Linked DNA regions of Aliamphritea ceti. The protein of the gene in region 2 binds, or shares a complex with, the protein of the main gene of each other region. Links are inferred from orthologs where the notes say so. Each region holds a gene or a part of one and is shown on either strand. Other genes may lie near its edges. The genes, in order: dapF and OCU49_RS21810.

What was found.
Region 1: the proteins of OCU49_RS21810 (region 2) and dapF are in contact, whole or in part, in a solved structure (PDB 5YGU), measured with the Escherichia coli proteins. The link is inferred for Aliamphritea ceti from one-to-one orthologs.

What each region holds. Positions count from the first base shown.
Region 1 is NZ_AP025282.1:510,432-518,445, reverse strand. What follows is about bases 2,711-5,523. They hold dapF (diaminopimelate epimerase), read right to left. Parts: upstream 4,626-5,523; coding sequence 3,795-4,625; downstream 2,711-3,794. Other genes in these bases: lysA (diaminopimelate decarboxylase), read right to left, coding at 4,686-5,523; OCU49_RS02245 (DUF484 family protein), read right to left, coding at 3,103-3,798; xerC (tyrosine recombinase XerC), read right to left, coding at 2,711-3,100. In the rest of the region: OCU49_RS02265 (VOC family protein), read right to left, coding at 1-647; OCU49_RS02260 (hypothetical protein), read right to left, coding at 886-1,398; OCU49_RS02255 (HAD family hydrolase), read right to left, coding at 1,432-2,139; more of xerC, read right to left, coding at 2,132-2,710; more of lysA, read right to left, coding at 5,524-5,933; LPS translocon maturation chaperone LptM, read right to left, coding at 5,980-6,090; OCU49_RS02225 (diguanylate cyclase), read left to right, coding at 6,349-7,869; iron donor protein CyaY, read left to right, coding at 7,963-8,014. UniProt on the Escherichia coli protein: Involved in the succinylase branch of the L-lysine biosynthesis and in the biosynthesis of the pentapeptide incorporated in the peptidoglycan moiety. Catalyzes the stereoinversion of LL-2,6-diaminopimelate (L,L-DAP) to meso-diaminopimelate (meso-DAP).
Region 2 is NZ_AP025282.1:4,800,881-4,809,072, forward strand. What follows is about bases 2,463-5,453. They hold OCU49_RS21810 (RNA pyrophosphohydrolase), read right to left. Parts: upstream 4,210-5,453; coding sequence 3,715-4,209; downstream 2,463-3,714. Other genes in these bases: ptsP (phosphoenolpyruvate--protein phosphotransferase), read right to left, coding at 2,463-3,579; OCU49_RS21815 (histidinol-phosphatase), read left to right, coding at 4,394-5,047; OCU49_RS21820 (SDR family oxidoreductase), read left to right, coding at 5,073-5,453. Outside these bases: OCU49_RS21795 (sulfite exporter TauE/SafE family protein), read right to left, coding at 1-394; OCU49_RS21800 (NRDE family protein), read left to right, coding at 443-1,255; more of ptsP, read right to left, coding at 1,297-2,462; more of OCU49_RS21820, read left to right, coding at 5,454-5,822; OCU49_RS21825 (FAD-dependent oxidoreductase), read right to left, coding at 6,306-8,192. UniProt on the Escherichia coli protein: Master regulator of 5'-end-dependent mRNA decay.

The DNA.
Region 1 (8,014 bases), 4.3 Mb from region 2 along the record:
GGCCGTTGCCAGAGCCATTCTCTATTACCAACTGCGCAGATATCCTCATCCGGCAAAGACTCGTCACTATAGCCAAGAAAATACAGTGTAAACCCGGCAAAGCCGACATCCTGACGGGATAAAAGCCGCATCCCTAAGCCCTGATAAAATGCCACACTGCGCTCAGGATTCTTTACCCGGTAAGTGATCAGTGAAAACACCGCTTCACTCCCTAACGGGTAACGGTCATCTTTAGGCTGCGGTGTATGATTAACCTCGAACCTGTGCTGGATAAGCTCTATACAATGTCCATCCGGATCATTCAGATGACAGAGATATGCTACGTCTGGCACCTGACAGGTTGGTGTGACCTCAATACCTTTTTCAGTCAGGCACTGCCTGGCTACATCTACATCAACTACAGACAAAGCTATCTTCCAGTAACCGGCAGGCACAGCACCCGGTAAACAGACAAAGTCTTCTGTTTCGATCAGTTCCAATAAAGTAGGCGGCATACTCTCAGGGCTGCGAACGTAACCCAACAGACAACAGTGCTTCCCCTGCTGTTGGTACTCACTGATCAGACTCATGCCCAGATATACCTGGTAAAACTCGCAACTACGAGCAACGTCTGCCACCCGTAAACTGTGCTTATGTATATGACGCATAAATTCACCTGCTGAGAAAGTGCACTCTATGCCGGCATTCTAACCGAGCCAATCTGAATCACACTTACATGGTTTATTTATTATCAGGTACTGCAATTGCGGCTGACATCATCGCAACCAGCGCATTAAAATCATCTGAAGGTTTTACCAGCTCATTACCGGATATATCGGCTGTGGGGGTGTTTGTGTTTTGAATTTCCTCTCAGACACAGCCAGCCATTGTGACTTTAAAGAACCACTAATGCGTAACGATATCAGTGGCTTCAGTCGTCGGCAGAATAGCCGCCAAATGCCAGTCTGCTGCTTGCATCACCTGATGTAACATATGCTCAAAAGAATAGCGCTGACTTGGCGGTAAAGTCAGAGTAAGGCCTTCACCATCCGCTGGCAGCATCACCAGCTTAACCACCTTCCCATCAACTTTTACATCAATGCGCTGAATCAGAATTCCGTCCTTTCCTAATGGATAATAATCAATAGCAGCCTCTTCAAAGGGTGTATCGAAATCGGCACTCTGGATAGCTCCCTGCTTCTCCATATCGCCCAGGACCTGACGTTGATCCGGCGCCAGATGGCTATCACTGTTTTCTGTAGGGAACTCCTGCTCCACGAAGAGATTGCTCATGCGCAGCGCTAACCGACGTGTCCACCAGGCCCGGTATTCCTTGCCCTGATCGGTTGCCCGAATCATAATCCGGTCTTCTGCCGAATCGTAAGTCATATTAATCTGGTTACGTAGCTGTCCTGACATAAGCATTCCTTTCATTTCCGGCTGCGGCGCAATTTAACTCTGTGCACGAATTGCCGTAACCGCATCAAATACCTCACTTAAACAGGTTACCACCTGATCAGCAGTTTCACCCGTTTTATGCGAACCTTGTTTTAAATTTACCCAAATGGTTCGGATGCCCAATTGCTGCGCACCGGCAACATCATGGTCTGGGTTATCACCTATATGAATAACTTCTTCAGGGCGAAGCTTCTCACTGGCCAGCATTTGCTGGAACATAGCAGGATGTGGTTTTTCATGACCTACCATGTGAGCATTCAGTGCAAAATCAAACCAGTCACCTAAGCCCGCACGGTTTACTTCTGCATTGCCATTACTCAACGCACCAATACGATATTCGTACTCCTTCAGCTGACTCAGCATCTCTGTCACATATGGGAAAAAAGTGACTTCATTACGCGCTGCAATAAAAATATCAAATGCCTGCGGCACTAATACTTCAATTTCAGTTTCACTATAACCCGCCTGACGTAAACCAATCTCCAACTGACGTAAACGAATTAACGTCACGCTATGAGCTGTTTCAGGAAAAGCCATCAAAACCTGCTCACGCAGCGCCGGAAAGTCACCGACCTGATATTCACGGGTGAACCCCGGGGCATGCTCATCTAACCAGCCGTATAGAGTATTATTGGCATGTGTGATAACCGGATCAACAGCCCAGAGGGTATCGTCCAGATCGAAGGTAATACACTTAATCATTGGAATCCTGCTTGTTTGGTTTACGGGCCGGCTTACTGCCCGACTGGCGCTTCGCCCGGGGATGCGCCTTGTCATAGACATCAAGTAAATGCTGAAAATCTAAATGGGTATATACCTGAGTGGTTGCTATATCTGAGTGGCCCAGCAACTCCTGAACAGCTCTCAGATCACCGCTTGATGCCAGCATATCACTGGCAAAAGAATGCCGCAGACGATGTGGATAAACCCGGCTGTCACTGCCCTGATAATCACCCCAGCGTGCTAGCCTTAACTGTACACTGCGTGCTGATATTCGCCGCCCCCTCTGACTGACAAATACAGCCATTTCCTCAGGTCTGGCCAGCTTATCACGGCAATCCAGCCAACGCTCTAATGCCTGCATCGCTTTGTCGCCAATAGGCAGCATTCGCTCTTTACGCCCCTTACCAATAACCCGCAGGCTCGCATCCTGGAAATCCAGATCATACAAGTCCAGACTCACCAACTCAGCCAGCCGTAAGCCTGATGAGTACAACAGTTCAACCATCGCATGATCACGACGACTCAGTGGATCACGACCTAGTGGCTGATCAAGCAGACTGCTTAGCTGATCGGGGTCCAGTGTCTGGGGCAGACGCTTAGGACTTTTAGGCGCACGGATACCCGCTGCCGGATCAGCCTTCGCCAACCCTTCACGATGAAGGTATTTATAAAAAGTGCGGATAGCAGACAATGCCCGCTGAATACTTTTACCGCCAAGCCCCTGATGATGCACAGCGGCGACAAAACCACGAATATGTTGCGGCAGCACTTTGTGCCATGGCGATTCGGAAGGGGTAAAAATTTGCTGTAACTGCAGATATTCCCAAAGTCTTTGCAGATCACGCTGATAATTATCTAACGTGTGTTTAGACAACTGCCGCTCAGCGCTCAGATAGTTAAAAAAACCTGATCGCGCCAGATCCGGCAGCTCAGCCGTCAAGCCTATCCCTCAGACCGACGTAACAGATGCGAAACAACCCGGCTCAACACCTGACCTATGTAATCAAGAAATAAGGTTCCCTGATTACTCTGAAAATATTCGCTGTCATAACTGCCAATCGCCAGTAAACCTAGGGTTTCACCTTTAACCAGCGGTACTGCAGCAGCAGACTTTACTTTAAACGCATGTTCCTTAAATAACAGCTCGTTCTGTAACTCTGTCAGATTTCCGCAACTGGTTTGTGAACTGTCTGCCAGCGCATCAATAACAGTAGCATCTTCCCGCGGCATGATTCGCAGATTATTCACATCATCCCGAGCAGGCCCGAAAAGCAGTAATGCCGTCGTATCACTGTGAAACTCCTCACACAGACATTCTTCAACAGCAACGGCAACGTCATCCAGCGTTTCTGCTTCCAGTAAAGACACGACCATTTTTTTGGTCTTCTTAAACTGGATCTCGTTTTCCCGGGCAACGCCAACCAGATCACTCAGATAATCATAGAGTTCGCGGTTCTTTTCCCTCAACAGAGACGTCTGACGCTCAACCAGCGATACACTGCTACCCCGCTGATGGGGCACATATAACTTTTCCAGCAAATTTTCATTGCCAGTAAAAAAGTCCGGATGTTGTTTAAGATAATCAATAACCTGCTGTTCAGATACTTCGCTCTGAACCTCAACTGCATCAGTTGTCATAAATAAATCTGCCCTTCATACACCGTTGTTGCCGGCCCGGTCATCATTACCGATGTGTTATCACCTTGCCAGGAAATACTGAGATCTCCACCTGGCAAACATACTTTAACGGTTTCATCCAAAAGGCCACGTAAGCGCCCCGCAACAACCGCTGCACAAGCACCTGTCCCGCAGGCAAGAGTTTCCCCTGCACCACGCTCAAACACCCTTAACCGCACTTCATCACGGGCGACAATTTCCATAAAGCCAATATTCGCTTTAGCCGGAAACTGCGTGTGTGCTTCCAGTACTGGCCCCAGGGTTTCTACTGGTGCTGTTTCAACAGAATCGACTATCAGAACACCGTGAGGATTACCCATTGATACAGCGCTGATCTCATGCGTCGCACCTTCAGCATCTAACTGATAAGTAACCGCCTGAACCTCGGACTGAAACGGTACTTCCTGAGGCGACAGTACCGGCGCCCCCATATCCACTTCAACATCCAGATTTTCAGTGACTGTCAGGTAAATTGCACCTTTTTGAGTTTCAACAGCAATCCGGTCTTTTGCAGTCAGTCGCTTATCACGCACAAACTTAGCAAAGCATCGGGCACCATTGCCACAATGCTCAACTTCACTGCCATCAGCATTATAAATGCGATAACGAAAATCCATATCAGGATTCGTCGGCGGTTCAACCACTAACAGCTGATCAAAACCCACGCCAAAATTCCGGTCGGCCAGTTTCGCCACCAGTGCAGAGTTGAGTTTAATCTTCTGGGTGACCATATCCAACACCAGAAAATCATTCCCCAGGCCATGCATTTTTGTAAATCTGACTAACATAGTGCTCTCTTACTTGATGTAACACTCTAACAAAACTGATCAACCGGTTGCGCACAGGCGTTAAGGAAGAAGCTGCTCACCACGTAACTGATCAGCCAGAGTTTCCCGCTGACGAATCAAATGTACCTGATTGTCATCAACCATGACTTCTGCCGCACGGTTACGGCTATTGTAATTGGAACTCATAGTAAAACCATAAGCACCTGCAGAGCATACCGCCAGTAAATCACCCGGCTGAATATTCAGCTCACGCTCCTTACCCAGAAAATCGCCGGTTTCACAGACAGGCCCAACTAGATCGTAAACGCGGCTTTCACCTGTGTCACGCACCTGAGCAGGGATAATATCCATGTAAGCACTGTACAGAGACGGACGAATCATATCGTTCATAGCCGCATCAATAATGGCAAAGTTCTTATACTCAGCACACTTAAGAAATTCAATTTTAGTGATCAGCAGCCCAGCGTTGGCAGCAATTGAACGGCCCGGTTCAAATACCAGTTTCAGAGGACGATCCCCCAGCTTAGCAAGAACCTCTGCTATATATGCCTGCGGAGTTGGCGGTACTTCATCTGTATAACAGACACCCAGACCACCACCTAAATCCAGATGATGAATCGTAATGCCCTGCTCTGCCAGTGTATCAATCAGAACTAACAAACGGTCCAGCGCATCAATAAACGGCGCGGTTTCTGTTAACTGAGAACCAATATGGCAATCCAGCCCCTGAATATTCAGATGACTCAAACTGTTAGCATAAGCATAAATACGTGCAGCATCTTCAATGGCAACACCAAACTTATTGTCTTTCAGGCCGGTAGAAATGTACGGATGCGTTCCGGCATCAACATCTGGATTTACCCGCAGAGAAATCGGTGCAACCTTGCCCATACTTTCAGCAACGCTGTTAAGACGGTCCAGCTCAGCTTCAGACTCAATATTAAAACAATGAATACCCACTTCCAGCGCACGACGCATTTCTGACTCACGCTTGGCAACACCGGAAAAAACGATTTTCTCCGCCTGACCACCAGCCTGTAGCACACGCTCTAACTCGCCTTCTGAAACGATATCAAAACCAGCACCCAAACGTGCTAAAACGTTCAATACAGCAATATTGGAGTTCGCTTTCACCGCATAGCATACAAGCGCATCATGGCCTTCAAGTGCCTGCGCATACGCCAGATAAGCACGCTCCAGCGCATCCCGGGAATAAATATAAGCCGGCGTACCGAACTCTTCAGCAATAGTACTGATCGCAACATCTTCTGCGAATAACGCACCATTTCGGTATTCGAAGTTATCCATCTTATTTTTCTACTTCTGCTGTTTGCGTGAGATCACGCAAAGAAATTTAGTTTTGCTCCGTTTGCGGAGCCTCATCGGGCAAATACAGCGGGCCTTTCTGGCCACAACCTGCCAATAAAATACAACTGATAAACACAGCAACCCAGCAATGTTTCATCGTTTGATTTCTCTCTGGTGATTATTCTGACTTAACGCCGCCACAGATTCTGAAACAGGTATCACCCGCCATCCCGGCTTTGCGCACAAATAACGCACGATTATACCTACAGCCTCACAAGAAAAGTACCAGATAGCTGCACTAAGACAGCAAATTTCAGGCATATCCTGCATGAATCTCGTCTACAAGCTTGCAGCACACAACTTCCACACCCTAAGATTAAGCTGTATCGCAATAGTAGTAACGGAAACAGACTTTATGACATATCCTGGTAACAATACCGTTTACGGTGACTTTAACTGTCCGTTTTGCTACGCCTTACACGAACACCTTGCTGAACATGAATGGTTAGACAACGTCCAGTGGCGGTTAATAGAACACGCGCCTTACGCTCAGATTCATGAATTCACTCTGGAAGAACAGGTAGAACTGGCCAGCGAAGTTGCAACGGTCCGCCACCGTGCGCCTGAGATACATATCGCACTCCCTCCTATACGCTCAAACACCCGTCGCGCTAACCAGCTTGTAGCCAGCCTGGAACTTTTACAGCCTGAAAAAGTGGCCGAATTCCGGCTAGCGGTTTATCGCACACTGTGGCAACAGGGAAGAGACATTGCACAGGAAGCAGTCTTACTGGAAATTCTCACTGAGTGCGGGATTATATCCAGCCAGTTGCAAAACTATAATCTGGAACAGCGCGAAGCTTTACTGAGAGATTGGCAAACTGGCTGGGAAAAACCTGCTTATCAGCGACGAATACCAATATTACAGCACCATAAAAGTCCAGCCATGCTGGGGTTATCCAGCATTACAGAAATTCTCGCCTACCTCAGCGGTAATAAAAAAACGCACTCCTGCGAAGTTGCCAGCTGTAGCTTCAAGCCCCGGCCAATTATTGCTTTACTGGGTTCCCTTACCTTGCACTGGCACTTTATTGAACCACTACGAAATGAATACGACATTCGTGTTCTGAGCAGTTATCAACAATTAGCAGATCATTTGAACGGCCCGGAAAACCTCGACTTAGCATTATTTACCGGCACACCCGACCAGATAGACAACAAGAGCTGTCTTGAGCTGATTCAGCAACGTAACTTACAACAACTATCAGTTATTTTTCTCGATACCGAATATGCGCCTTGTCGTGAAATTCTCAGCTACCAGCTAAATTATAGCGAGTATCTGCATCCTGAATTACAGCATGAAGTATTTACAGCTAAAGCACGACGCTTGATAACCCTCAAGCAACTTGCCGATCAGTATCAGCAGCTATCAAACAGAGATCATCTGACGCAACTTTATAATCGCCGCGAATTTGAACACTTTTTGGAGCTGGAATGGCTACGCGTAACCCGCGCTAAACGCCCTTTATCGATACTTATCATCGATATTGATTATTTCAAAAGCTACAACGATAAACATGGGCACCTGGCTGGTGATAACTGTTTGCGGGAAACATCAAAACTCATTGCAAAGTCCATCAACCGCCCGGCAGATATGGCTTTCCGTTATGGCGGTGAAGAATTTGTTCTACTACTTCCAGAGACCCACATACAGGGTGCGAGTCAAGTTGCTGAAAACCTTCAAAAACTGCTGAACGATGAAAACCCTCACAAGGGCGATGACAACATTCAAAACATTACCGTCAGTATCGGTATTGCAACATCCGCCAATACTCATGCTCAGTCCCCTTATGAACTGGTTCAGCTAGCAGATGAACAACTATTAACAGCCAAAAGTGAGGGTAGAAATCGCTACTTAGCGGTCGAACAGAGTTAAGCCCCCTCAATGGAACTAATGGAATAATAATCGCTCTCAACAGTGCATCTGTATATAATCGCCCCACGTAAAAATGCCAGGCAGATACCCACTATGAATGAATCCGAATTTAATCAGCGCGTCGACGATACTTTTATTGCTATTG
Region 2 (8,192 bases):
CGCCTTTTGGCACAACATCCAACCCCATCATTATCGCGACATACAGTGCAAACACCCCAATCGCCAGCTGAATAACCTTACCTTCAAGCTCTATGGCGGTCACTACCCCTAATGCCGAACCAAAAGCAACACCCAGCCCTATAAACCTGAATAACCGCCAACGTACTGCTCCACGCTTATGATGCGCAGAAATAGAACTGATAGACGTCACCACAATTGTTGCCAGAGACGTTGCAACCGCAACATGCGTCAGCACCTCAGGCGCCATCCCCTGCAACTGAAATGAGACTACCAGCACAGGCACAATAACAAGCCCGCCACCAACACCGAACAACCCTGCCAACACTCCAGCAAACGCACCCAGCACCAGGTACCCCAAGAACAGTAGCAACATCACTTTTTTCCCGATAAGGTTGACTGAATCCAACAGAGCGATGATCTCATGTGCCTTATTGTTTTCGCCTATAAACAACACCCGGAATACAACCTTATTCTGGTTGCCAACCGTGACGAACAATACGAACGACCCACGCAATCACTACATATCTGGGACTCTCCGACTGGCATCATTGCCGGTCGGGATTCTCTCCAGAGCGGTACCTGGTTAGGTATCGCTCATAACGGCCACTTCAGCGCCATTACTAACCACCGCAACGGTTTACACATCCGTTCGACCAGTCGCTCACGGGGCTTACTTACCACCGAGTTTTTAAACTCTTCCGTAAGCGCACAACATTATGCAGACGAAATAAGTCAAACAAGCGTTCCATACAATGGTTTCAACCTTATAGTAGCGGATTCATCTGGGCTGTACCACGCCTCAAACGTTACCAAAGAATATCAATATCTTAGATCAGGTATTTATGGCCTGAGCAATGCTCTGCTAGATACCGACTGGCCCAAAACCCGCCAACAAAAACAGCGTTTGAAAGACGCTCTGCAAGCACATAACCCTAACCCACAGACACTTATTGAGATGATGGCTGATCCACAGCGTTACCCTGACGAAACATTGCCAGACACTCATGTCGGCATAGAGATAGAAAGAGCACTTTCCAGCAGCTTTATACAGCTTGAAAGTTACGGAACCCGCGCCACTACAGTGGTCATGCAGGACTACCATGGAAGAACCCGAATTATCGAACAGAATTATACTGCTGCCGGTAAAGCAGAACTGATTGAATATGAATTACAGATTGAACCTTTCGGCGGTATCACAGGACAAACGGAACCGGCGACAGAAAGCGCCGGATAGAGCATCAGAAGCCTTTTGGAGAAGGCTCCTGCAAACAACACTCAGTCGGGAATCGTTGGCCGGGTAAACTGACCCAACCCCCACTTCTTCAGAGTGTCACGGATCAGCAAATGTATTTTATCTGCATCGTCCATCGACAAGATAGTCGACAACAAGCCACTGGTTTGCTCAATCGTCACATGCCGAATGGTATACTTCACACGCGGCAAATTAGTCGCGTTCATTGATAGTACGTCATAGCCCATAGCCATCAGCAGCACAGCACCACCAGGATCTGCGGCCATCTCACCACAGATACTCACAGGCACTTCTTCCTTGTGCGCTTCCTGTACGATGAACTGCAACGCACGCAACACAGCCGGGTGATAAGACATATACAGATTAGCTACCCGCGGATTATTACGGTCAACCGCCAGCAAATATTGCGTCAGATCGTTTGAGCCCACTGAAATAAAGTCTACCCTGCGAGCAATACGCCTCACCTGATACACAGCAGCTGGCACCTCCACCATCACCCCTATCTGCGGATCGGCAACCTTAAAGCCCTCTTCACGCAACTCATTGACCGCCTGACTAATCAGCGACTTAGCTTCATCTACCTCATGCACACTGGTAACCATAGGCAGCATAATACGCAGATTATCCAACCCTTCAGCGGCACGCAGCATGGCACGAATCTGAACCAGAAATATTTCCGGATGATCCAGTGTTATACGTATACCCCGCCAGCCAAGAAAAGGATTTTCCTCTTCAATGGGAAAGTAAGGTAAAGGCTTATCACCACCGACATCCAAAGTACGCATAGTGACCGGCCGTGGCGCAAAAGCCTCCAACTGGCGCCGATACGTATCAGTCTGATCCTGCTCACTGGGGAAAAACTCCCGAATCATGAACGGAATTTCAGTCCGGTACAGGCCAATCCCTTCAGCGCCACGATCCAGAGATCGTGCAACATCTGTAACCAGACCAGTATTCACCCATAAAGGCATCCGGTAACCGTCTTTAGTTTCGGCAGGTAGTTCCTTCAAACCTTCGAGACCAGCATCAACCTGACGTTCTTCGTCGATTATATCCTGATAGCATTTGAGCAGATCATCAGACGGATTAACAAATACCCGGCCGGAGAAACCATCCAGGATCAGCTCCCGTCCCTCAATCCGGGTGTAAGGCAGATCAACCGCCCCCATAACCGTCGGAATACCCATTGAACGCGCTAAAATAGCAGCATGAGAGTTACCAGAACCGTTAACAGAGAGTAAACCGACCAACTTATCAGTAGGCACCTCACCCAGCATTGCCGGCGTCAGCTCATCAGCAACAAGAATCGCGTTTTCCGGGAAATCAATTTCTGCAAGCGAAGGGGCTGACGACTGCAACCAGGTAAGAATCCGGCGACCCAGATCGCGAATATCACTGGCCCGCTCGCGCAAGTATGGATCTTCCATCAGCGAAAACTGACGAACATGCTCCTCAACGACTTCCCGTAATGCACCCTGCGCCCAGTTACCTTTTTCAATTTGCGTAACCACTTCTCCGGCCAGCGCATTGTCATCCAGCATACGCAGATAAACATCAAACAATTCTCGCTCTTCAGAGCGTAAACGTTTCGATAAACTGCGGGCAACCTTCTTAATATCCTTACGCACAGCCGCCAGTGCGCTCTGAAACTTTTCTTTTTCTACATCAATGTCTTTCGCTTTCCGGTCCGGCACACCGTTTAAGTCAGCCAGCGGCGTCATAACCACCGCCTGACCTATAGCAACACCTACACAACCGGAAACACCTTCAAACTTACGGTCGGTTTTACCTTTATTCTTTACATCATCCAGCTTGCCAATCGACCCTGTCGCTTCAGCATGTGCGATCACACCTGCCAGCTGAGCCGACATAGTGACCATAAAAGCTTCTTCAGTTTCATCAAAACGGCGAATGGCTTCCTGCTGAACAACCAATACACCCAGTAATTCACGGTGATGAATAATTGGCACGCCTAAAAATGCGTGGAATTTTTCTTCACCGGTTTCCTGAATATAGCTATAAGCACGGTGCTTAGATGCATCCTCAAGATTTATTGGTTCGGCACGCTCACCAACCAAACCGACAATACCTTCAGAACGGGAAAGACTGGCCTGCCCCACAGACTTCTTATTCAGTCCCTGAGTAGCCTTAAGAATAAAACGCTGAGTGCCGGGATCGAGCAAATAGATAGAGCAAACATCCGTACGCACTGCTCGCTGTACTCGACGAACGATAACCCTCAATACCGATTCCAAATCCGGTGCGGAGTTAACCTCTTGTACTATTTTACGCAGTGCTTCTAGCATGCTTTCGCTCTCCCAGGCGTTATTATCATTGAATGTATCTCAGATCAGACACATACAGTGCCTGCCTGACCGGCAGTTTATTAACCGGGTAACTATCTGCTTATGCAAACCCTCTTCTGAAATCTGCCTGAGCGATTAAAGCCAGCCGTCCAATACAAGACGGGTTAGCTTGGGTGACAATTCACGCATTGCTTTGCGATACACATCACGCTTAAACGCCACAACCTGGCCTAACGGATACCAGTAGCTTACCCAGCGCCAGCCATCAAACTCTGGCTTTGCAGTCTCATCGATACTGACAGCACTGTCTTCACTAAGCATCCGCAATAAAAACCATTTTTGCTTCTGGCCGACACACACCGGATGTGAGTGATGCCGAATCATTCTCTTGGGTAATCTATACCTTAGCCAACCACGGGTTACAGCAACAATCTCTACATCTTCCGGCGACAGTCCGATCTCTTCTTTAAGTTCACGGTACATCGCCTGCTCAGGAGTTTCTGAGCGATCAATCCCCCCCTGGGGGAACTGCCATGCGTCTTGTCCAATTCGTCTTGCCCAAAGTACCTGACCCATCGAGTTTGCCAGAATGATACCGACATTCGGTCTGAACCCGTCTGAATCAATCACGGTAATTCCTTATAAATCTTTTGCCCTATTGTTCCATAATTCCGCGCGCAGGCGCAAACCACAAAGCCACCAGCGACAAGGATCATTTGCGAGGATCGTGCCAAGTCACTATGCTAGCGCCTTTAGAACCTTTTTCAGCCGGCTGGTTCATTCATACTTGCCGTCATTTCAGGAGAGCAGCACCGTGGCACTGGCAATTTTTGACCTTGATAACACCCTACTGAACGGCGACAGCGATCATGCCTGGGGCGAGTTTCTATGCGAAAAAGGCATTGTTGATACGGAAGCTTACCGTCAGGCAAATGATTATTTTTATGAACAGTATGTTGCTGGCACACTGGATATTCATGAATTTCTGACTTTCGCACTCAAGCCCCTGGCGGAACTAGAGACAGAACAACTTCAGAACCTGCACCAACAGTTCATGGAAGAAAAAGTTACTGCGATGATGCTGCCAAAAGCTGCTGAGTTACTGCAAACACATAAAAACAACGGTGATTACACCCTGATTATTACCGCTACAAACCGTTTCGTAACCGGCCCGATTGCAGCCAAACTTGGCGTCAACGAAATCATCGCGACCGACCCTGAGATGATTGATGGCCGCTATACCGGCAAAATCGCTGGCACGCCCTGCTTTCAGGACGGCAAAGTCACCCGACTAAATACCTGGCTGGAAAACAATCCATACTCATTAGAAGGTAGCTACTTCTACAGCGATTCAAATAACGACTTGCCACTGCTAAAGCTGGTCGATCATCCGGTAGCAGTTGATGCCGATGAAACCTTGACTGCCACAGCCGAACAGAACAACTGGAAAATCATCAGCTTACGTTAAACCGCAACTGTAACAGGAGCGCCCCATGTCAGAAAATACTGTTTTGATTACCGGGGCGAGCCGCGGCATTGGTGCTGCAACAGCCCGCCTACTGGCCAGCCAGAATTACAATATTTGCCTGAACTACCACCAGCAACGCAATGCGGCAGTACAACTCAGCGAGGAACTGACCAAGGCCGGCTGTAAGACACTTATCCTCCAGGCAGATATAAGCCAGGAAGATCAGGTCACAGATATGTTTCGCAAAATAGATACCGCTTTTGGCTCGCTTACTCACCTGGTCAACAATGCGGGCATTCTCAAGCCTCAAATGCGCCTGCAAGACATGTCTGCTGAACGCATTAATCAAATCCTGACGGTAAACGTCACCGGATATTTCTTATGCTGCAGAGAAGCGATCAAACGCATGTCTACTGCAAACAGCGGCAAAGGTGGCGCAATTGTTAATGTTTCATCCGTAGCAGCCCGCACTGGTTCACCGGGTGAATATATTGATTATGCAGCTTCGAAAGGTGCTATCGACACCCTGACAACCGGACTGGCAACCGAAGTCGCCAGCGAAGGCATTCGGGTGAATGGCGTCCGTCCGGGATTCATATATACAGATATGCACACTGATGGCGGCGAACCGGGCCGGATTGAACGGCTCAGACCCGCCATTCCTATGCAACGTGGCGGACAGCCTGAAGAAGTTGCTGCTGCCATCGCCTGGCTACTATCCGATCAGGCCTCTTACACCACAGGCAGTTTTATTGACCTTGCCGGCGGAAAATAACATTCTGTTACTCACCCGGTTAACCACTCTTATACCAGAAACAAAAAAGCCGGCACCTTTCGACGCCGGCTTTTCATTTCATCATTACGATTAATAATACAGTTTACCGTTCTCTGGATCGTACCCTGAATCGAAAAAGGCGCCGTAACCTACAGCATCAACAGTTACTCTGAAGTTGTCACCGCCAGATATAAGCTCGGTTTCCGAATTCTTCGCAAAAAACAAAAGCAACGCATGCAAAAAAGCCGGCATCTTTCGACGCCGGCTTTTCATTTCAGCAATACGATTAAGAACGTGGCTTACCGTTCTCTGGATCGTACCCTGAATCGTAAAAGGCACCGTAACCTACAGCTTCAACAGTCACTGTGTAGTTGCCACCGCCAGATATATGCTCGATTTCCTAATTCTTCGCAAAAAAACAAAAGCAGCGCATACAAAAAAGCCGGCGTCTTTCGACGCCGGCTTTTCATTTCAGCAATACGATTAAGAGCGTGGCTTACCGTTCTCTGGATCGTACAGTGCGCCGTAACCTACAGCTTCAACAGTTACTGTGTAGTTGTCACCGAAGTATTCAATTTCCAACTCACGGCCTTTCTGACAGTACTCGTAAGGCAGATAACCCAGTGCAATGTTCTTACCAATGCTTGGACCGTAAACGATACTGGTAGTGTAAGAACGACGACCTTCAGAGTCGATCAGCGCTTCACCGGTAGCCGGATCAAGAATTGGGCAGTTACCAACTGGGTAACGGGCAACACCAGCAGAGTCTACGTTGTCGTTCATTGTCAGAGTACACAGGTACGCTGGCTGGTGCTCACGCTCACGGTGAGCCAACAGAGCATCCTTACCGAAGAATTCAGCAGCCTTAACTTTAGGACGCGCCAAATCAACTTCCAGCAGGTTGTATTCTGTCAGGATATCAGCGTTCTGCAGACGTAAGCTCTTCTCCAGACGACGGCTGTTTGCGTAAGTTTCGATACCTACAGGTGTTACACCCTGTGCGTATACCGCATCCCACAACGCCAGACCATCTTCCATCTTGAAGTGGATTTCCCAACCTTGCTCACCTACGTAAGAAATACGGAAGAAAGTGTAGTCAACGCCACCGATCTTGATGTCTTTAACCGCTGCGAACGGGTAGTTTTCCAGGCTGATAGACGCTGGATCATCAACAACTTTTTCCAGAACTGTACGAGCGTTAGGACCCCATACACCCAGACAGCCGTAGTTTGCAGTCTCGTTGGTCACTTCAGCATTAAAGCCCATATCCTGAGCCATACGCTTCAGCCATACCAGGTCACGGTGACCAGCATCACCACCATCGATTACACGATAGTGCTGCTCGCCCAGACGCAGTACTGTTAAGTCGGCACGTACGCCACCTACAGCATCCAGGAAGTGTGTGTATACACCCTTACCGATTGGCGTATCAGCACCAACTTTAGCAACACAAGTGTATTCCATCAGCTTCTCAGCATCAGGACCGGTAACATCAATGATCGCGAAGTGAGACAGGTTAACCATGCCTACATCTTCAGACATCTTCAGATGCTCAGCGTTAGATACACGGAAGAAGTGACGGCTATCCCATTCAGCTTCACGAACAGGAATACGGTCGCCGTACTCTTCTAACAGATGTTCGTTGCTCGCGTAACCGTGAGCACGTTCCCAACCAACGATTTCCATGAAGTAACCGCCTAGCTCGTTTTCACGCTCCCAGAATGGGCTGCGGAACTTACCACGGGCAGCAGTGTATGGCTCACGGTTATGAACAGGTGGGTTATAAATCTTGAAAGCAGACTCGTAGCAACGGTCGTGAATGTACTGTTCTTCACACTGGAACGGGTACGCACGAGCAACATCAATGCTGCTGTGGTCAAATTCAGTACGGCCATCAGTCATCCAGTCAGCGATAACTTTACCAGTACCCGGGCCGTCTTTAACCCATACGGAAACACCGTACCACAGGCCACGAACATTCGAAGATTCACCAATCGAAGGACCGCCATCTGCAGTTACCTGCAGTAGACCATTGAAAGAGTATTTCTCGTCGTAACCCAGCTCAGCCAGGATAGGCGTCAGTTCCATCGCCTTTTCAAGTGGCTCAATAACTTCTTCCAGCTCCAGATCACGCTGTGAAGGAGACAGACGCGCTTCTTCTTTTTCAAGAATGTCACGTGGGTGACACATGCGTGGCTCTTTCTCTTCGTAGTAACCCCACTCTAACTGACCGCCTTCGGCGCTCTTCGGGTCACCAGTATCACGCAGGTAAGCAGAGTTACCCTGGTCACGCAGCAATGGGTAACCAATTTCTTTACCGGTATTTTCAAACTCGTTAAACGGTTTGAAGAATGTCAGTGGGTGATCAAC